Regions from separate parts of the Bacillus sp. H1a genome, predicted to be linked through region 1. Evidence: riboswitches for the same ligand, from Rfam matches in the RefSeq annotation. Region 1 holds a riboswitch; each other region holds the start of a gene.
What was found. Region 1 has a riboswitch for S-adenosylmethionine ahead of metI (cystathionine gamma-synthase/O-acetylhomoserine thiolyase). Riboswitches for the same ligand answer to the same signal wherever they lie in the genome.
Positions count from the first base shown of each region.

Region 2: it holds a riboswitch for S-adenosylmethionine, as region 1 does, so the genes downstream of both, U860_RS0116830 (LLM class flavin-dependent oxidoreductase) here and metI (cystathionine gamma-synthase/O-acetylhomoserine thiolyase) in region 1, are expected to answer to the same signal.
Region 3: it holds a riboswitch for S-adenosylmethionine, as region 1 does, so the genes downstream of both, mtnK (S-methyl-5-thioribose kinase) here and metI (cystathionine gamma-synthase/O-acetylhomoserine thiolyase) in region 1, are expected to answer to the same signal.
Region 4: it holds a riboswitch for S-adenosylmethionine, as region 1 does, so the genes downstream of both, U860_RS0124250 (cyclase family protein) here and metI (cystathionine gamma-synthase/O-acetylhomoserine thiolyase) in region 1, are expected to answer to the same signal.

Region 1 covers NZ_AYMH01000005.1:133,860-139,415, forward strand. Annotated here, with positions in the region: gene U860_RS0103665 (cysteine hydrolase family protein) at 375-887, opposite strand; gene metC (cystathionine beta-lyase) at 1,118-2,281, opposite strand; gene metI (cystathionine gamma-synthase/O-acetylhomoserine thiolyase) at 2,278-3,390, opposite strand; SAM riboswitch class I at 3,485-3,598, opposite strand; SAM riboswitch class I at 3,803-3,912, shown strand; gene U860_RS0103680 (bifunctional homocysteine S-methyltransferase/methylenetetrahydrofolate reductase) at 3,982-5,556, shown strand, end outside.
Region 2 covers NZ_AYMH01000037.1:74,111-79,666, reverse strand. Annotated here, with positions in the region: gene dhaQ (DhaKLM operon coactivator DhaQ) at 1-751, opposite strand, end outside; gene dhaS (dihydroxyacetone kinase transcriptional activator DhaS) at 765-1,337, opposite strand; gene dhaK (dihydroxyacetone kinase subunit DhaK) at 1,516-3,267, shown strand; SAM riboswitch class I at 3,561-3,667, shown strand; gene U860_RS0116830 (LLM class flavin-dependent oxidoreductase) at 3,750-4,808, shown strand; gene U860_RS0116825 (alpha-L-glutamate ligase) at 4,801-5,556, shown strand, end outside.
Region 3 covers NZ_AYMH01000052.1:9,085-14,640, reverse strand. Annotated here, with positions in the region: gene U860_RS0123345 (PadR family transcriptional regulator) at 1-131, opposite strand, end outside; gene U860_RS0123340 (3-hydroxybutyrate dehydrogenase) at 329-1,105, shown strand; gene U860_RS0123335 (YvrJ family protein) at 1,211-1,372, opposite strand; gene mtnA (S-methyl-5-thioribose-1-phosphate isomerase) at 1,443-2,501, opposite strand; gene mtnK (S-methyl-5-thioribose kinase) at 2,498-3,679, opposite strand; SAM riboswitch class I at 3,768-3,909, opposite strand; gene U860_RS0123320 (carbon-nitrogen family hydrolase) at 3,978-4,757, opposite strand; gene U860_RS0123315 (pyridoxal phosphate-dependent aminotransferase) at 4,857-5,556, shown strand, end outside.
Region 4 covers NZ_AYMH01000055.1:45,519-51,074, reverse strand. Annotated here, with positions in the region: gene U860_RS0124260 (ATP-binding protein) at 1-1,011, shown strand, start outside; gene U860_RS0124255 (hypothetical protein) at 1,241-1,624, shown strand; gene U860_RS0124250 (cyclase family protein) at 1,662-2,294, opposite strand; SAM riboswitch class I at 2,382-2,494, opposite strand; gene U860_RS0124245 (PRK06851 family protein) at 2,644-3,753, shown strand; gene U860_RS0124240 (nucleotidyltransferase domain-containing protein) at 3,867-4,649, shown strand; gene U860_RS0124235 (aromatic acid/H+ symport family MFS transporter) at 4,652-5,556, opposite strand, start outside.

The DNA.
Region 1 (5,556 bases):
AAAAGAAAACAGTTGTTGCAGAAAAAAAGTCCTAAAGTAAAGAAATTGTAAGAAAAGAGACCCTGATGTAAATAAAATAGATAAATTTGTACAGTTTTGTAAAATGATATTTTTGGGTGAAAATTTTGATGCATTTTAAAAATTGAAAGATATAGATATATTTGTAACACAATTTTATCATGATTTTCTTATTCTTTCAAATGAATATACAAAATTTTTAAAATAATGCAAAAAAGGAATTATAATGTTATATATAGAATATAAAACAGGTTAAAATAAAAGAAGCCGAATGTAATCAGCTTCTTTATGGTGATAATGAAATACTTGAGTGTAGCTGATAAATCTTAGCATGATCAAGTCATTAATCATTTATTCTAGAGTTCATTTTTTATCAACTTTAAAAATCTGTTGTTCCATATATTCTCATAAAAATCAATCGTCTCTTGTGCAGACATAAATGAATTATTCAGAGTAGAGGTTGCTTTCTGTACCATGAAGTTTTCGTATCCTAATCCATGAGAAAATTTAATCGTAGCATCCATACAGTATTCTGTTTGGGCACCGCAATATTCAATGCGATGTACAGATAATTTGTCTAAAATCTCTTTTAAGTTTGTTTTATAAAATGAATTTGCATGTGTTTTTCTTACAAAAAAATCTTGTTCTTGAACATCTAGATTGGCATGAATAGCCCAAAGTTCTTCTTCAGGTACTAATTCTTCATCGCAGTGTTGAACAAAAATGATTGGTTTATGTAATTCTCGATATAAAGCGATTCTATTATTTACTTTAGTGAGTAAATTTTGTAAATCAAATAAATGGTCTCCGTTGTAACATACGCCATTTTGTAAATCGATAACGATTAAAACATCTGCACAAGTCTCCATTATTTTTACCTCTTTCACTTTACAATATATTAATAATTCTATCATTTGAGGATGTATTATGCACTCTTGTTTTGTAATGAACTATAGAAGGATACAAAAAATTCAAAAAGCATTCAATGTACTAGGAAACATTAAAAGATGATATGAAAATTCAATTTCATATCATCTTTTAAAAACTATTTTATTTGTTGGGAAATTTTATTATTCGTACACAGCTTCGTTTCTTTCATTTATGCATTTATAGGTTCTTCTACATAAGAAAGAGCATTCTCGAAATCAGATATTAAATCGTTAACATTTTCAAGACCAACCGATAAACGAAGTAATGAGTTGGAAATCCCTCTTTCATCACGTGCTTCCTGTGATAAAGCTGCATGTGACATTTTTGCTGGATATGAAAGAATAGATTCAACAGCTCCTAGACTAACCGCAAAAACGGGTAATTTAACTTTCGATAAAAATTGGCGCAGTGCATCTTCGGATTGTAAGGTGAAAGATAAAACAGCCCCAGCCGATGTTGCTTGAGATTGTTGAATACTATAGCCAAGATGTGATTGTAATCCAGGATAATAGACATTTTGAACTTTAGAGTGCTCTTGTAAAAAATGTGCAATTTTATTGGCATTGGTAGCTGAATGTTCGAGACGTACATGCAATGTTTTCAGACCGCGAAGCACGAGAGAACAATCTTGAGGTCCTAAAATAGCACCAAAAGCATTTTGTAGAAAGCCAAGCTTTTGAGCGAGCTCTTCATCTTTTACGACAGCTAATCCGGCGGTGACATCGCTATGACCAGCAATAAATTTTGTTGCACTATGAAGTACGACATCGGCCCCAAGATCAAGCGGCTTTTGAAATAGTGGTGTCAAAAATGTATTATCTACAAATGTAAGAGCATTGATTGATTTCGCTAATTCGCAAACGGCACGAATATTCGTTACTTTTAATAGCGGATTAGAAGGTGTTTCGATGTAAAAGAGTTTTGTATTCGATTTAATATTTTGTCTCACTTCTTCTAAATTGGTCATATCAACAAATGTGTGTGAAACACCATAACGGGAGAGAACTTCAGTAACAATTCGATAAGTGCCGCCATATACATCTTCTGAAATAAGAACATGGTCACCTTGCGAAAGAAGGAGAAATGCAGTAGAAATTGCTGCAATGCCTGATGCAAAGGCGAATCCTTTTGTTCCACCTTCTAATAAAGCAATGATATCTTCAAGAGCTTCACGTGTTGGATTACCAGATCGACTATAGTCATATTTTCCGAAAGTATCTACATCAAACTGGTGAAATGTTGATGTGTTATAGATGGGAACGTTAACAGCTCCTGTTTGTGAGTCATGCTTATATTGATTATGCAGTAAAAGCGTATCTACGGAATAACTCATATTCTTACACCTTCTTTTACAAGTTTAATTGCTTGTTTTAAGTCTTGAATTAAGTCATTGCTATTTTCGATGCCGACTGAAAAACGGAGAAGACGATTACACACACCGCGTGCTGTTCGAACTTCTTCTGGAATATCGGCATGAGTTTGCGTTGCTGGATAAGTCATTAAACTCTCGACGCCGCCAAGACTTTCAGCAAATGTAATTAAGGATAGAGATTGTAAGAAAGGATTAATCCAAGTTTCATCTTGAAGACGAAACGAAATCATACCGCCTCTTCCTGGATAAAATACATCTGTCACACCATCTTCATCATTTAAAAATGCAACAATTGCATGAGCATTTTCTTCATGTTGTTTCATGCGAAGTGCTAAAGTTTTCATGCCGCGGATTAATAGCCATGAATCAAATGGACTTAAGACAGCCCCAGAAGCATTATGATAATGAGCAAGCTCCTCGCAAAGTGATTTCCCCTTCGCAACGACCAGTCCGCTTAGTACATCGTTATGCCCGCCTAAATATTTCGTTGCACTATGAAGGACGATATCGGCACCTTCTGTTAATGGTTGCTGTATATAAGGTGTGTAGAATGTATTGTCTACAATAAGAAGTAGCCCATGCCTTTTTGCTACACTTGCGACAGCTGCGATATCAGTAACTTGCATTAGTGGATTAGTCGGGGTTTCTATAAAAATAGCTTTTGTTTCAGTTGTGATAGCTTGCTCAATTTGTTTAATAGATTGTGTATTTACGTATCTACATCGAACATTCCACTTTTCTTCATGTTCGGAAAATAGACGATACGTTCCTCCGTATAAGTCTTCAGATACGATAAGCTCATCTCCGGAACGGAATAGTGAAAGGACAAGGAGAACAGCTGCCATTCCTGAGCTACAGGCATAACCTTGATCGCCATTTTCTAGGTCTGCGATTGCTTGTTCTAAAAGACCTCGAGTTGGATTTCCAGTCCTTGAATAGTCAAATCCTGTGGATCTACCAATCCCTTCATGCCGATAAGCAGTTGAGAAATAAACTGGTGGATTAACAGTTCCTGTTGTAGTTTCGCTACGATTCCCGATTTGTGCTAGTTTTGTTTCGATTGTTGACATGTGAAAATTCCCCCTTTGTAAAGTGAACGGCTATGTGAATGTAAAATAAAAAAAGCCTTCTAAGAAGAAGGCTTTCGGTTTGAATAGAGTCTTCTTCTCATCTGTCAAATCTTTCACAATTTGCTGGAATTAGCACCTTATTAACGAATGAACGTTAATGGTTGCTGAGGCGTCATAGGGCCAGTCCCTCTACCTCTCTAGATAAGAATGTTCGTATGAAATTTTTATTATGTTTTTAACTTTACAACAAAAGATAATTGAATTGCAACTCTATTTTAAATAATTTTTATTTTTCCGCAAGTGTCATTGACTTTTATTTTTGTGCATGCTAAATTTATTAAAAAATTAACAAGAATTGTTAAAAGGGGAGCGCATTTCCTTTTAGCTACATAAATAAAATAATAAAGACAAACTCTTATTGAGAGCGGTGGAGGGAAAGGCCCTGTGAAACCCGGCAACCTTCAAACGAAAAGTTTGAAACGGTGCTAATACCTGCAAAACGAATGTTTTGCATAATAAGAGGAGGAACAATTATGTCCCCCTCTTCAAAGTGAAGAGGGGTTTTTATATTGATAGAAATGAGGGAGATACGTGAAATTACTAGATTTATTATCAAAAGGAATTGTAATAGGTGACGGTGCGGTTGGAACGTTATTACATTCGCATGGTTTACAAAGTAGTTTTGAAGAATTGAATTTGTCTGATCCGGACTTAATTATATCAATCCATAAACAATATGTATCTGCTGGAGCGGATGTTATTCAAACGAATACGTATGGGGCAAATGAAGCGAAATTACGTATGTATGGCTTGGAAAATCAAGTTGTCCAAATTAATAAAGCGGCGGTGAAGCTTGCGAAAGCATCAGTAACAGAGCGGAATGCAATTTTAGGGACAATTGGCGGTATGAAACATATTGGAGCTGTTACAACGACTGATATAGAGCGAGAATTTATGCTACTTGAGCAGGCAGGTGCTTTACTAGAAGAACAGGTTGATGGATTACTATTAGAAACTTTTTATGATGAATTTGAAATATTGCATGCCGTTAAAGTATTGCGTAAACAAACGAATATTCCGATTGTAGCTCAGTTAGCGTTACATGAGGCAGGTACGACTCAAAATGGGAATGATGTAAATGAAATATTAAAACAGCTTTTAGATTACGGTGCAAATGTCGTTGGATTGAACTGTCAACTAGGACCACTTCATATGACGGAAGCTTTCAAAATGATATCGATCCCTCAAGATGGCTATTTATCAGCATATCCGAATGCAGGTCTCCCAAATTATGTGGAGGGGCGTTACGTGTATGAGGGAAGTCCAGCATATTTTGAAGAGATGACACCAGAATTTATTGAACAAGGTATTCGTTTATTAGGCGGTTGTTGTGGTACTACCCCGGAACATATTGCAGGAATGAAACGTGCTATTGCAAATATTGCACCCGTAATAGCAAAGGAGACGATTCCAAGGCCTAAAGTGGTCCATACACACGAGAAGCGTTCGAGAGCTCATGTTACTCTCGCGGAGAAGGCAAAGAAACAAACGACAGTTGTAGTGGAATTAGATCCACCGAAAACGTTAGACACGCAGCGATTCTTTGAAGGGGCAAGAGCACTGAAAAGGGCTGGAGCGGATGCTATTACTCTAGCAGATAATTCATTAGCATCTCCTCGCGTTTCTAATATGGCTATGGGTGCATTATTAACGAAACATGATATTCCAGTATTGACGCATTTAACGTGTAGAGATCATAACGTCATTGGACTGCAGTCTCATTTGCTTGGATTATCAGCATTAGGTATGGAGGAAGTGTTAGCTTTAACTGGTGATCCAGCGCGTGTTGGTGATTTCCCAGGTGCAACTTCTGTATATGATTTGTCATCTATCGAGCTAATTAAAATGATTAAAGAGATGAATGACGGTCGTTCTATTTTAGGGAAATCAATCGGCCCGGCAACAAGATTTTCTGTCGGAGGTGCATTCAATCCTCATGTAAGACATTTAAAAGCAGCGGTAAAACGAATGGAAAGAAAAATAGATGCTGGAGCAGAATACTTCTTAACTCAGCCGATTTATGATGTAGCTTTAATTAAAGAATTATATGAAGCGACAAAGCATTTGGAACAACCTATCTTTATTGGAATTATGCCGTTAGTAAGT
Region 2 (5,556 bases), on a different contig from region 1:
AGCGGTAAATGCTTTTTAGTTTGTTCATAAGTTCAATTGCTAATATTTCAGAAGAAGATAGTGCTTCTTTACGGTATCCTTTTTCGCCGTGGATGCCGACTCCGTAAAAGACTTCATCGTCGTTTAATGTGAATGAAGCTTTTCCTTGTACTGGATCGTGTGCAGGTGAAAGGGCGACTCCTAATGTGTGTAAGTTTTCGATTACAGAACGACCAAGTGCTGTTAGTTCTTCTAAAGAATGGCCTTCAAGAGCGGCTGCACCTAGTATTTTTTGAACAAAAACAGTGCCAGCTACGCCGCGTCTTCTTTTATTAAAGGAAGCATCATCTTCAATTGAAACGTCGTCATTTACGATGATGTGGTCAATTTGTCTTCCTTCTTCTTTTGCGATTTGTTCTGCTGCTAGAAAGTTTTCTACGTCGTCTTTAAAGTTTTTAATGATGAATAAAATACTTTTGTCTTTTGGCATGAGGCGAGTTGCCGCTACAATTTGTTCCACTGTAGGCGGAGTGAAGATACTTCCGTTTACTGCCGCTGTAAGCATTCCTTTTCCTACATAACCAATATCGGCTGGTTCATGTCCGCTACCACCGCCGCTTATAATGGCAACGTTTTGTTTCATGTCTGCGATATCTTTTACATAAATGATGTTATGTGTTTCGTCGTAATTTACTTTGTCGTTATGTTCAAAATAAAAGCCATGCAGCATGTCTTGAACAATATTTTCTACATCATTCATAATTTTTTTCATTGTTCTTGCCACCTTATGATTTGTCTGCTGATTGCTCGAGTAAAAGTAGTAATTGATTATTTATCATATTTTTCATGAGAGAAGACATAATGGATGGATCGACTTCACATTTACTTTCAATCCAATCTTTTATCGTCCCAACGAAGCCGTGACTATAAAAAGAGGCAATCGTATTTTTCGTTTCATTAGAAAGAGTTAGTCTGCAACTCATTGATAGTTCATCAATAATCTTCATATATAAGTTTTTCGTATGCTCAAATAAATAGTGATTAAATGAGTTTTGCTCAATGACTTTAAATGCATTTCGGTAAAATTTTTGATTTTCATAAAAGTAATCAAATAATAAATCGAAAATATTTTCCCATTTCTCATAGTCGAGAAAGTCTATAATGTTTTCTTTCGTTTCTTCTCTATAAATCCAGCTTAATAGTTCAAATTTATCTTTAAAATGATAATAAAAAGTTTGCCTACGCATTTGACAGTGTAACATAATATCGCTCACTGATATTTTATGAAATGACTCTGTTTCCATTAAATATTTTAATGAGTTCGCGATTATCTTTTTAGAAATTATAGAAGAGGTCATCTGAATCATCCCTAGAATGTTATTAATATAAAAATCCTATCCATAAATGAGAGCGGTGTCTTTAGACAGATTGTCCATTTTGTCCGTTTACTATAAAACGCTTTCATTTTAACATGAGTAGTAAGAAGAAGATTTCAAATATATCACAATATATTAAAGGAATTGAGGGAGAATCACAATGAAAAAGATTATGAATAAACCTGAAACATTAGTAATGGAAATGTGCAACGGAATGGTTATGGCTCATCCAGAGCTTGAGTTTTTGAAAAAGTATAAAGTCATTAAGAAGAAAGAAATGAATGAAAATAAAGTAACGTTAATTAGCGGCGGCGGTAGTGGTCATGAGCCAGCGCATGCAGGGCTAGTCGGAAAAGGAATGCTAGATGCAGCAGTGTGCGGAGATGTGTTTGCTTCTCCTTCGCAAATTCAGGTATATCAAGCGATTAAAGAGACGGCTAGTAAAAAAGGTACGTTATTAATTATTAAAAATTACAGCGGCGATATTATGAATTTCAAAAACGGAGCGCATTTAGCGACTGAAGATGGAATTGAAGTAGACTACGTAAAAGTGGATGATGATATTGCAGTAGAAGATAGTCTGTACACAGTAGGGCGCCGCGGTGTTGCGGGAGTTATTTTAGTGCATAAAATTGCCGGCGCAGCAGCGGAAGCAGGTATGGATTTAGGAGCGGTGAAAGCTGTCGCAGAAAAAGCAGCGGCTAATGTGCGTACAATCGGTTTAGCGTTAACTTCTTGTACAGTTCCAGCAAGTGGATCACCTACTTTTACACTTGGTGAAGATGAAATGGAATATGGCGTTGGTATTCACGGCGAACCAGGAATTAAGCGTGAAAAAATGATGTCAGCAGATGAATTAGCTAACCGTATGACAAACGATTTAATAAAAGACTTAGGAGTAAAAGATGGCGAGGAAATCGCGCTTCTTGTAAATGGTTTTGGCGGCACACCACTTCAAGAACTTTATCTATTTAACAATGCAGTTACGCGAGAATTAGCTGCTAGAAACATTAAAATTAATAGAGTGTTCGTCGGTAATTATATGACAAGTATTGATATGGCTGGTATGTCTTTAACGGTAATGAAGTTAGATGATGAGCTGAAAACGTTATTATCAAAAGAGTGTAATACACCAGCATTTAAAGTCGATGGACCAGTTGAGAGTGTAGAGTACGTGAATGTGCTTGAAGAGACAGAAGAGAAGGAAGTTTCCTTTGAATTAGAAACAGCAGAAGAACACGCTGTTATTAAAGATAATGTCATTACATTAAACAACATGATTTATCTCGTTGATAAAATGAGCGACGTTATTATTAAAAATGAAGTACCGTTTTGTGAGTTAGATACACATGCAGGTGACGGCGACTTCGGAATGAGTGTGGCAAAAGGATTTAAGCAATTAAAACGTGAGTGGCATTCTATTGTAGAACAAGAGAATGTAACGATCGGATCATTCCTTGACGGTTGTTCAATGATTATTATGGAACATTGCGGTGGCGCTTCTGGTCCAATTTGGGGCGGAGCATTCCGCGCAGCTAGTAAAGCAGCAGGTGAAAAACGTGAGCTAACAGTTGGAGAATTCGCTGAAATGTTGCAAGCGGCACTTCAAGGTATACAATCTATCGGTGAAAGATCGTTCGGTAGAGGAGCGGTAGTTGGTGATAAGACGCTTGTTGATGCACTTGCTCCTTGTGTAGATTCTTGGATCGACAGTGCTTCAAACGGTACAGACGTGAAAACTGCCTTTGAAAAAGGAGCAGAAGCAGCGGTTAAAGGAGCAGAGTATACGAAAGAAATCGTCGCTCGCATGGGCCGCGCCGGTACAGTTGGTGAAAGAAGTTTAGGATATCCAGATGCAGGTGCACATGCGCTTGGGGTTATCTTTACGGAGATTGTGGGTAGTTTGAAATAGAAATTAGAAGATCCCTTCTACCTTAAGGTGGAGGGGATTTTTTAATATAGTTGATTGATATTTGGATAGAAAGCTGATATGTAAGCATTTAAAGTTGGAAAATTAGTCACATTCTTTGTATTTTTATAGTTTGCTTTAATCATCTAAGTTATTAGATGTTTAAGCTGACTTTGGAAAGAAAGTAGTTAAACTTAATTAAGGAAGATATATCATTATAATACTCATCGGAAAAATAGGTATTAAGTGTTGATTTTTATTATTCTGACGATTATAATAAATAAAAAAACAAATAATTCTTATGTTGAGAAGTGGAGGGACGGGCCCTATGAAACTTCGGCAACCTCGTATTAGACGAAAGGTGCCAAATCCTGCAGGTGAAAAAACACCTGAAAGATAAGAGCGGTTCACTTAGTAAAGAAAGCTACTCTTATTTCAATAAGAGTAGCTTTTTTTATGACTAAAAGATGAAGGAGGAATATGTAGTGGAGTATGGTTTTTGGTTACCGATTTTTGGGGGATGGCTTCGAAATATAGATGATGAATCTATGCCGCCTACGTTTGAGTACGCAAAACAAACAGCGCAAGCGGCAGAGCGATTAGGTTTTTCAACAACGCTTATTGCAGAATTAAACTTAAATGATATAAAAGGTGTTTCAGCACCAAGTTTAGAAGCATGGACAACCGCGGCGGGACTTGCTGCAGTAACGGATCGATTAGAGATAATGACAGCTGTAAGACCTGGCTTCCACAATCCAGCAGTTACAGCGAAAATGGCAGCGAATATCGATCAATTAAGTAATGGCCGTTTTACATTGAATGTAGTTTCAGCATGGTGGGAAGAAGAAGCGAGGCAGTATGGTGGGGTATTTACCGCACATGATGAAAGGTATGATCGAACAGAAGAATTTGTAACAATTTTGAGAGAGCTTTGGAAGGAAGAGGTATTTTCTTATGAGGGGAACTTTTATGAGGTTCATAATACACATTTAAATCCAAAACCTGTGCAGAAACAAGGAATTAAGATCTATGCAGGTGGTGAGAGCGAGCGAGGGAAAGAGGTAATTGTAAAACACGCGGATGCATATGTAATGCATGGGGGAACAGTGGAAGAGGTGTGTGTGAAAATAGAAGATATGAAGAATCGTAGAAAGAAAGTAACAGGGGAGCCATTGCAGTCATTCGGGCTCGCGGCGTACGTCATTTGTCGTGATACCGAAGAAGAGGCCTTGGAAGAATGGAGACGAATAACGGATGTGAAAGATGATGCTTTAGGTTATGCGGGTTATCAAGATTTTATTAGTAAATCACATTTGGAACAGCAAGTGAAGCTGAATGATTACTCCGTATCTAATCGTGGGTTACGCCCTAATCTAATTGGAACACCAGAACAAATTGCAGAAAGGATACTTGCTTTTGAAAAAGTGGGTGTTACATTATTACTTTTGCAATTTTCGCCACAGCTTGAAGAAATGAAACGATTTTCTGAAAAGGTGATGCCATTAGTTGAATTGAAAAGAAAGGAATTGATTACAAATGAGTAAAATTTACATATTACATGAGAATAAGGAATGGACGGATCATTTGGTGAAAAGGTTGGAAGAACAAGAGTTACCTTATGAGGAATGGTTTTTGGATGAAGGAATTATTTCGTTAGAACAAGAACCTCCCCAAGGTGTTTTTTATAGCCGCATGAGTGCTTCTTCACATACAAGAGGGCATCGATATGCACCCGAGTTGACTGAGGGGGTTCTTGCTTGGTTAGAGGGACACGGGCGAACAGTATTTAATGGGTCTCGTGCATTACGCCTTGAAGTAAGTAAATTGAATCAATATACAGCATTAAGAAATTTTGGGATACAAGTGCCGAAAACAATTGGTGCTGTTGGTCGTGATAATATAATAAAAGCAGCAAGGGAGTTAGGGGAAGTACCATTCATCACAAAGCATAACCGGGCAGGTAAAGGCCTTGGTGTTCAACTTTTTCATTCCATTGAGGCTTTAGAACAATATTTGGATGGTCCGACGTTTGAAGAGCCTATTGATGGAATTATTTTAATCCAACAGTATATTGAAGCACCTGAGCCATATATTACACGGTGTGAGTTTGTAGGCGGCCAGTTTGTATATGCAGTTAAAGTAGATACATCAGAAGGGTTTGAGCTTTGTCCAGCAGATGCGTGCTCTATTCATGATGCTTTTTGCCCAGTAGGAGAAGAGAGTAAGAAAGAGGCTCCAACAAAATTTGAAATTATATCGGACTTCCATGAGCCAATTATTGAACAATACAAG
Region 3 (5,556 bases), on a different contig from region 1:
CCCTCACTTGCCATTGTGAAACCATATTTCGCTAGTTTTTCACTCATTTCATAACCGTATATTTCACCTTCAGAAATAATAGCAAGGAGGCAACCTTCTAAAATCCCTTTTAGCATTTGACTTGTCGACATAATTCAAATCCTCCCACTATCTTGTTTTACAAGATAGCTAACGACATTATTTCCAAATGTTTGCAGGAATTTCATTATCACTTCTCTAAATAGAGCAATAAGAGAACTATTTACCCGCTATTTGTGGGCTAATAATCAGTGCGGGATGCCCTCCACTGATTAAAATTTCACTTTATTATGAAGGAGTGTTTTTCATCATGGTTACAAAGCGAGTTGTTTTTTTAACAGGTGCTGCGAGCGGTATTGGTTATGAAATGGGAAATGCTTTCGCAAAAGAAGGTGCAAAAGTTGTCATTAGTGATCGCCTTGAAGATCGTGCAAAAGAAGCTGCTGAACAATTGCAAAAAGAAGGTTTTCAAGCTATCGGTTTAAAATGTGACGTTACCTCCGAAGAAGAAATTGCAGCAGCAATTTCTCAAACAGTTACTCATTTCGGTTCATTAGATATATTAATTAATAACGCCGGAATGCAACATGTCTCACCAATTGAAGATTTTCCAACGGATAAGTTTGAACTTCTTATTAAAATTATGCAGATTGCTCCGTTTATCGCAATTAAGCATGCCTTTCCTATTATGAAGAACCAAAAATATGGGCGAATTATTAATATTGCTTCTATTAACGGCCTTATCGGATTTGCTGGAAAAGCTGCTTATAATAGTGCGAAACACGGAGTAATTGGATTAACAAAAGTGGCTGCTTTAGAGGGAGCAACTCATGGAATTACTGTAAATGCTCTTTGCCCTGGATATGTTGATACCCCCCTTGTACGCAATCAACTACAAGACTTAGCAACTACACGGAATGTACCACTTGAAAATGTTTTAGAAGCTGTCATTTATCCACTCGTACCACAGAAAAGATTGTTACAAGTACAAGAAATTGCTGATTATGCTATATTTTTAGCTGGTGAAAAAGCAAAAGGTATAACTGGTCAAGCTGTCGTTATCGACGGTGGTTATACTGCTCAATAAGAGAAATAACGTGAAACTTTAATCAGTGAGGATTTTGTCCATCCTCACTGATTATTATCCCGTACATAGCGGGATAAAGTTTGCTCACAAAGAGCAAACTTTATTCTATTTTCTATCGCGAGGATCTTCATACTTTAGTAATTGTTGCGGGAGTTTTTCAATTGCAACAATTACTCCATCTAATTTACTTTCAATACGATGTAGTAAATATAATGTTACAACAATCGGAAACCCCACATTACCTATCATCGAGATCCACTCTTCCATCCTTCTCTCCTCCCTTCATTACATAAATAAGGGAAAAAGAAAACTTTAGGCATAAAAAAACAAGCTATTATTAATTAGCTTGTTTTTTAAATAATGACATAATTTCATCTTTATAATCCCCTCTTAAAATACCCTTCTCAGTAATAATACCTGTAATTAATTCATGTGGTGTCACGTCAAATGCAGGATTAAATACAGGAGTACCTATTGGCGCCACTTGTTTCCCAAAAATTTTCGTAACTTCTGTTTCGTCTCTTTCTTCAATGACAATTTCAGCACCTGTTTGTTTCGTAATATCAAATGTAGATAACGGAGCTGCAACATAAAATGGGATACCGAAATACTTTGCTAATATAGCTAAATTTAATGTTCCTATTTTATTAGCAGTATCACCATTTTCAACGATTCGATCTGCCCCTACGATAATTGCATTAATTTCTTTCGTTCGAATTGCATGAGCTGCCGTATTATCCGTAATAAGCGTTACATCAATGTTTGCTTGCTCTAATTCCCATGTCGTTAAACGACCACCTTGTAACACTGGTCTCGTTTCACACGCATACGCATGTAAATGCACACCTTTCTCTTTCCCAATATAAAACGGTGCTAATGCGGTACCATATCTAGCAGTTGCAATACTCCCTGCATTACAAATTGTTAAAATTTTATCACCGTCTTTAAAACATGTTAAACCATGTTCTCCAATACTTCGGCACACCTCTTCATCCTCTTGCTGAATGCGAAGCGCTTCGTCTTCTAATATTTTTTGTGCTTCTTTTATTGTAGCAATCTCTCGAATAGATTCTCTCATACGATCGATTGCCCAAAATAAATTCACTGCCGTCGGACGTGATGTCCCTAAATAATTACAATCTCTATTAAACTTCTTTTGAAATTCATCGATATTTGGCGTATTGTATTTCTTTGCCGCAAGTGCCAAACCAAACGCAGCTACAATTCCAATTGCAGGTGCTCCGCGTACTTCTAACATAATGATGCTTTTCCATACCTCTTCAATAGTCGTTAATGTTTTGTATTCAGTGACATGCGGTAGTTTGGTTTGATTTAATACCGCAATGGCATCGCCTTTCCAACTTATAGATCTCGGAACAGTAATAATTGTACTCATGCCTTTATGCCTCCTGAAACTGTATGTTGAAATAATGTTCGAAACAGTTGAATATCTGCGCTCTTTGATTCATATTTTAATAGTTCTTTTCCTAAGTAAAGTGCTTGTTTCTTAGCTTGGATTCTTCTTTCTTTATCTGCTATTTCATCTAAATCAGCTACATGCGCTAAGCCAATTGTTCTACGAATAAGTTCACATCCGGCAAATCCAACAGCATCACTAAAAATGTTTTGCAAAATAATTGGTAACCATTGCTTTTCTTTCGTATATGCTTCTACACCTTCTCCAATCCATAACTTCGTAAAAGCCTCTACAAAATAACTCCATGTCTTCTCTATATGGAAAAACAACACATTTCTTTTTTCCTCTTCTCGCGATAACGCATTTAACAATAAATTTGCAATAAATTGACCTAAATCAAATCCAAACGGGCCATAAGTTGCGAACTCTGGATCAATTATTTTCGTTTCAGCAGGTGATGAAAAAATACTACCAGTATGTAAATCCCCATGAATGAGCGCTTCTTTTCTCGTTAAGAACTTATATTTATGCTGCGCTACTTTTAATTTTAAAGTTTTGTCACTCCAAAGTTCATCAACTACTAGTTTCAAATCTGGCTCATAATCATTCGTATCATAATGACCAAATGGATCTGTAAACACTAAATCTTCTGTAATTTTACAAAGATCAGGATTAACAAATGTGCCATCCAACACTCTTTTCTCTTCTGAGCGTAAGCCGAAATCTGAAGTATAAAATAAAACATGTGCTAGAAAACGACCGATATGCTGGGATAAAAGCGGATACTCTTCTCCGTCTATTAATCCTTTTCTTGTAATTGTCAACCTTGATAGATCTTCTATTACTGTTACTGCCAGCTTCTCATCATGACTGTATACTTCTGGAACGTATTCCGGTACATACTTCGCAAAAATTTGCAGTGCTTTACTTTCAATTGTCGCTCTTTTTATAGACAGTGGCCAGCTCTCACCAACTACTTTTGCATATGGAAGTGCTTGTTTTATTATAATCGTCTTCTCTCCATCATCTAATTTGAAGACGTAATTTAAATTGCCATCCCCAATTTCATAGCAGACTACAGTTGCTTTCTTTTCAAAATATCCATGTTCTTTTGCGTATTGCACAGCTGTTTCTTCTGTTAATGAATAATATCCCACCGTCTTCTCCTCCTTTAAATTCAGAGGTTTTTCAACATAAGAAAAACCTCTTTCCACGAAGAAAGAGGTTTGAAGTTTATCTTCTCCCCTCTTATCTGCCAGAAAGTTTACTTTCTGCTGGAATTAGCACCGTGCCTTTTTGGCGTAATAAACGCCCCATTTCACAATGGTATTACGGTCGGTTGCTGGGCTTCATCGGGCCAAATCCCTCCACCTGCTCTTGATAAGAGTTGTATTTTTTGAATTTTCAACTTTATGATGAAGACTATACCAAGAATAAAAATCACTTGTCAACATTTTATTTGTATAATTCTGGACGGCGATCAGCAAACACTGGAATTCCTTTACGTACTTCTTTAATTTTCTCGAGTTTAAGCTCTCCAAATAAAATAGATTCCTCTTCACTTGCCTCTACAACAACTTCACCCCAAGGATCCACAATTAAAGAATGACCTGCAAACTCATTATTCGGATCCTTTCCTGCTCTATTACACGCCACAACATAACACTGGTTTTCAACTGCTCTCGCTTGCAAAAGCAAGCGCCAATGTGCTAAACGGGCTAACGGCCACTCTGCTACAACAAATAAAACTTTTGCGCCTTTAGCAGTATGAACACGCATCCACTCTGGAAAACGAATGTCATAGCAAATTGCTCCCGCGCACTCTACATCATCTAGCGTAAATTCACCTGTTCCATTACCAGCGATTAAATACTTATGTTCATCCATAAGCTGAAATAAATGCACTTTACTGTATTCATTTACTAGCTGCCCTTCGCGATTTAAAACATACATCGTATTTGTAACACCTTGCTTCGTTTGCTTTGCTATAGAACCACTAACAATATGTACACCATATTGTTTTGACCATTCTTTCAACATATCTTTCGTTTCCAATCCATTCCTATCCGCAATCTCAGAAAGCCTCGTTAAATCATAACCTGTTGTCCATAATTCTGGCAGTACAATAACATCTGGCTGTTCTTTCATAGCTTCGCTTATTTGTTTTTTTGCATTTTCAATATTCTTTTCCACATCCCCAAATGCGATATCCATTTGAATACATGCGACTTTCATTTTGTCAGCCCCATTCATTATTTTTTTCTTTACAAAATACTGGAAAGATTATATCATTTGTCACTAGAATTGTAACAACTTTCAAAAGAGGTGGAAAGTATGAAAAATTTTCAACCTTCCGAGGTAGTAACATCATTGCCGACACAATTTTTCGCTTCACTTGTTGCAAAAGTTAACAAAGTCGTTGCAGCTGGTCACGATGTTATTAATCTAGGCCAAGGAAATCCAGATCAACCAACACCGTCGCATATCGTAAAGGCTTTACAAGATGCGGCAGAAAAGACCCTTCATCATAAATATCCGCCATTTCGCGGACATGAAAGCTTAAAAGAAGCCGTTGCCACGTTTTATGAACGTGAATACGGAGTGACAGTAAATCCCGCTACTGAAGTCGCTATTTTATTTGGCGGAAAAGCTGGACTCGTTGAATTACCACTTTGTTTTACAAACCCTGGTGATACTATTCTCGTTCCAGATCCAGGGTATCCAGATTATTTATCTGGTGTTTCTTTAGCAAAAGCACACTTTGAAATAATGCCACTTGTCTCAGAAAATAATTTTTTACCGGACTATTCAAAAATAGATGACTCTATTGCCAAACAAACAAAGTTAATGTTTTTGAACTACCCTAATAATCCAACTGGGGCTGTAGCATCAAAAGAATTCTTTGATGAAACAATTCATTTCGCTAATAAGCATAATATATTAGTTGTTCACGATTTTGCATACGGTGCTATCGGATTTGACGGAAAAAAGCCCGTTAGTTTCTTGCAAGCAGACGGCGCCAAAGATACCGGCA
Region 4 (5,556 bases), on a different contig from region 1:
CAAAAACAAGGGTATGTTTATTTTGTAAAATATTTATTTTTAATTGGGTACATGCTTACTGATCTTATTAATAACCTAATGATTTATCTACACAGTGATCGTGTTTTTGAAAACGGAAATATGGTTGAAATACTGTTAATTTTATTTGCACCGATTTTTGTGAATAGAAAATATTTTTATTTAGTTTCCTTTAGTGTAATTGGAAAATATGTATTTTTTACGTTGGTATTACAAGATATAAAAGTTGTGATTCCGCTTGTTTTATGTGTATTCTTTTTTATTATTTCACATTCTTTGTTAAAACGATTTCAGTCTTATGTAAGAACAGTTGTTGAGATGATGAACATTATGAAAGAGACCGAAAATTTAGCTGTAATTGGGACTATGTCTACAACAATTGCTCATGAAATTCGAAATCCATTAACAGCTCTAAAAGGATTTACACAAATCCAAAAAGAAAGAAACCCTGCTGATGTGATGAGCTATGAGATTATGCTACAAGAAATTGAGAGGATTAACGGGTTTGTTAGTGAATTGATGTTATTGGGAAAGCCGAAACCGATTAATTATGAATGGTGTAATATACGAGAAATCCTTTTATATGTTGTACAGTTAATGGAAAGTTATGCGTCTCAATATAAGGTGAAATTCCACTTGCAAGTAGATGGAAATTTACCCGCTATAAATGGCGATGATAAGCAATTAAAACAAGTGTTGTTAAACATTATCAAGAATGGAATAGAATCGATGCCAGAAGGTGGAGACATTCATATTCGTGCATTCAAAAAAGCTGGAGATAATTTGTGTATTTCTGTCGAAGATCAAGGTTTTGGTATAGAGAATGAGAAGATAGAGAAAATCGGAAAGGCATTTTATACAACAAAGGAGAATGGTACAGGTCTTGGGTTAATGATTACATATAAAATTATTGAAGAACATCAAGGGAGTATCGTAATTCAAAGTAGTATGGGCGTAGGAACGAAAGTGAAAATTTATTTACCAACAGCGTAGTGCATTAGAAGAAAAAATTTTTCAGAAAAGTGCTCTTGTTGTGTAAATATAAACATTTTATAAAATGTTTCAAGAAGGGTTTTTTTTATAAAACACTTCGTTTATAATGGAGGAAAATATCGACATGAAGCTTTGAGCTCGTGTAACGGTTCGGTAGTGTTATGAAAAGAAAAGAAGGGGTGCACGCGCATCCTTTTTTCTATGCAGATATGATGAAAGGGGTGGTATGATGGAATTAACATTAAATTCGGCTGTATGTTTACACACGATTCAATTTCGAAAAGAGCAAAAGAATTATATTGTAAAAGATACGATTACAGGAGAAAAATATGAAATGCCGCCACTTTGGATTGATGCACTAGCAATGATGCGTGACGGTTTTTTATTGGGAGAAATTGAGGAGAAATTAAAAGAAGAGTATCCGGCAGAAGAAGTAGACATGTTAGCATTCACGAGGCAAATGTTAGAGCTAGAACTTGTCGGAATGGTAGATGGAGAAGAGATAGCTTGTACAAAGAAGAAAGATAAAGATTATTTAGCTTGGGTACGCCCACGGGTGGAACAATTCTTTCTTAACTTAAATAAAAAATATAGAAGCAAAGGTCAAAAGTGATCTTTGCTTTTTTTGTTGTCCTCAAGTAGTTCTTATTTTAAAAAATAACGGCGAATGCTCTGGCAAAAGCACCATCACTATTTTTAATTTTTAAAGGTGCTGCTGAGAAAAAGAAGCGCTTCGTTTTAATGGAATCTAGATTTGTTAAGTTTTCAATTAAATAAATGTTATTCCCTAGTAATATGTGATGAATAGGTGATGTTTCTGTAGTTACTTCATCAGGAGAAATAAAATCTAAACCGACAGATTTTATTTTTAATTTAACTAGTTCTTCAGCTAATTCTTCGGAAAGATAAAATGCTTCTTTCGCATAAGATTCCGTGTTCCATTTATTAGATAGATTAGAATGGAAAATAACAATATCTCCTTCCTTTATGTCGGTGGTATTTAGTACTTCCTTAGGCAACTTTCGTTCTTGAACATGAGTTACATCGATAAGAACAGCTTCGCCTACAAATTGATCAAGGGGTAATCGATCAATTGTTGTTGCACCAGAAATAAAATGCGCAGGAGCATCGCAATGAGTGCCGACATGAACGACAGAATGAAAATCTGTAACTTGATATCCTGTCTCTTCAACACTTGTAATTGCTTCTAGTTGGATTTTAGGTGTTCCAGGAAATTGAGACATATTGTTTTCAAACGTTTGTGATAGGTCAATTACTTTCATCCTAAATACCTCCAATATATGTTTTTAAAATAATAAAAAGCTCATCTTCCATAATCAAGAAAGATGAGCTTTACATACAGTAGTTAAGTTTTATCTTCCAAAATGCAAAGCATTTTGCAGGAATTAGCACCTATTCAGTTTTTATAAACTGAGGTTGCTGGGCTTCAAAGGGCCGGTCCCTCTGCCTCTCTTGATAAAGGTATATTCAGTTTTAAGGTTCGGAATTTTTTGTTTATTTAATTGTAATTCATTTCCTTTTTTAGTGCAATACAAAATAGGTATTCACCCAAATAAAGTATCTCGCATATTGTAGCTTATGTAAGTAGAATGCTGCGAAGGGGTGGGTGCAGTGACAGGGAATGTATTGAACTATTTTGCTGGTGGAAATACAGCTAGAGGATTTTATAGCTTGTATGAAGAGAGTTTAAAAGGGCTAGATAGGTTGTTTATTTTAAAAGGCGGTCCAGGAACAGGGAAGTCTTCTTTAATAAAAGCAATTGGGCGTGAATGGGCTGAAAAAGGATATAATATTGAATTTTTACATTGTTCTTCTGACAATAAGTCAGTTGACGGTGTAATTATTCCGAAGTTAAATGTAGGAATTGTCGATGGGACATCGCCACACGTTATTGAGCCGAAAATGCCTGGAGTTGTAGAAGAGTATATAAATTTAGGGGTTGCTTGGGACTCAAATAAATTAAGAAAGCAGAAATTAGAGATTGAACGATTCGTTTCAGAAGCAAGTAAAGCCTTTCAAACAGCTTATGGATGTTTTAAAGAAGCGTTAGTTATACATGATGAGTGGGAGAAAATATATATTAATAACATTGATTTTAATAAAGCAAACGAATTAACAGATCAACTTATACAGAAACTATTTGCAGATAAAAGTGGAGATAAATCAATTGTGAAACACCGTTTTTTAGGGGCTGCTACACCGAAGGGAGCGGTTGATTTCGTTCCTAATTTAACAGAAGGACTGCCGCATCGCTATTTTATAAAAGGTCGCCCAGGTTCCGGGAAATCAACGATGCTTAAAAAATTAGCCAAGGCAGCAGAAGAAAAAGGTTTTGAAGTAGAAGTGTATCATTGTGGATTTGATCCAAATAGTCTCGATATGATTATTGTAAGGGAACTAGGATTTGCAATTTTTGATAGCACAGCACCGCATGAATATTTTCCAAGTCGTGAAGGTGATGAAATTATTGATATGTATGATCTCATTGTTACACCAGGGACAGATGAGAAGTATGCTACGGAAATTCGCGACGTTTCAATTCAGTATAAAACAAAAATGAATGAGGCGATGTCTTTCTTAGCGAAGGCAAAATCAGTTCGTGATAAATTAGAACGAATTTATATTGCTGCTATGGATTTTTCAAAAGTCGATGCATATAAAGAAGAAATTCAAAAAGAGATTGAACGAATTGCAATTGCTGTAATTGAAAAGAAAAAATAAGTGTTTTGTTGGGCTGTCGGGAATTTTCTGACAGCTATTTTAGTATGTAGTAAAATTAGAAGTACATTTGTCGAATTTCCAGGGAAATGATCAAAAAATAGGGAGGGTATGAAATGAAAGGGAAAATTGAATTAGAATTAGAAAGAATTGAAAAAGAGAATGATGTGAAAATTTTATTTGCTGTAGAATCAGGGAGCAGGGCGTGGGGATTTCCGTCGAAAGATAGTGATTATGATGTTAGGTTTGTCTATATACGTCCTGTAGAGTGGTATTTATCAATTCATGATAAACGTGATGTAATTGAATATCCAATTAGCGATGATTTAGACATAAGTGGTTGGGATATTAAAAAGGCATTGCAACTATTTGCAAAGTCAAATCCAGCGTTACTTGAATGGGTTCGATCACCGATTTTTTATTCGAAAAACTCTAATCTTCCGGAACAACTTCAGCAAATGAGTGAAAAGGATTTTGATCCGAAATCAACAATATATCATTACTTACATATGGCTTCAAAAAACTATCGTGAATTTTTACAAGGTGAAAATGTAAAGTTGAAAAAGTACTTTTACGTATTACGTCCTATTTTAGCCTGTAAATGGTTAGAAGAGAAAGGGACATTGCCCCCTGTAGAATTTGACCGGTTAATTACGGAACTATCAGTAGAGCCTATTGTATTGAATGAAATTGAAAAGTTGCTAATAAAGAAAAAAGCGGGTACTGAATTGGATATTGGTCTAAAAATTAATGTGTTAAATCAATTTTTAGAAGAGCAAATTGATTATTATCAGCAATACGTGAAAGGGATTGAAAAGGGGCTAGGCATCGATATTGAAAGCTTAAATACATTATTTCGAAATATGTTGTTTGAAGTATACAAAAAAGAGCACAAGTAAGTTTATGCTCTTTTTTTGTTTGTAGGAATAAAGAAAACAGAGATGGCTGCGATAAGACCTGCAAATGAAAATAAGTAAAAATTCCATGCCAGGTCATATTGCATTGTCATAATAATACCAACAAGAACTGGACCGGCGATTGCGCCAATTCGTCCAAGGCCAAGTCCCCAGCCTAAAGAGGTGGCTCGGATATGCGATGGGAAGTATTGTGTTACATACGCATTTAATATTTGAGTAATACCGACTGATCCAATTCCAGCAAGACCAATTAAAAGATAAATGATTGTAATGGATGGTTTAATTGTTAATAGTCCGATACATATGGCCGCCATAAGATAGGAGATGCTGATAACAATTTTGGCTCCTATACGATCCGCGATTGCCCCGGCAAATAATGCACCGATAGCTGCAGTAATGTTTAGCATAAGTAGAAATGATAAACTAGATCCAAGTGGATATCCTGCTTGGCGCATCATCTGTGGTAGCCAAGTGTTTAAACCGTATATTAAAAACATTCCCATTATATAAGTGGTCCAGAAAAGTAGAGTTGCTTTCATGTATTCTTTTGAGAATAATGTAAGGAATCCGTTTTTCTTTTGTATACTAGATGATGTTTGAGGAATTTCTTTTCTTACATGTAATTCAATTTGAAAACGATCACGAATTTGTTTCGCTTCTTCTTGCCGATTACGTGACAGCAAAAATTGAATGGACTCAGGTAAATAACGAACAATGAAAGGAATGAGAAGTAGCGGAATCATTCCGATTCCAAACATAATTCTCCATCCGAAATCTTCTAACATAAACATGGACAAAATGGCGCCTAGTACGATACCTAAAGGATAGCCGGTAAACATAAGTGCATAAATAAAAGATTGTCGCTTTTGGGGTGAATACTCAACAGTAA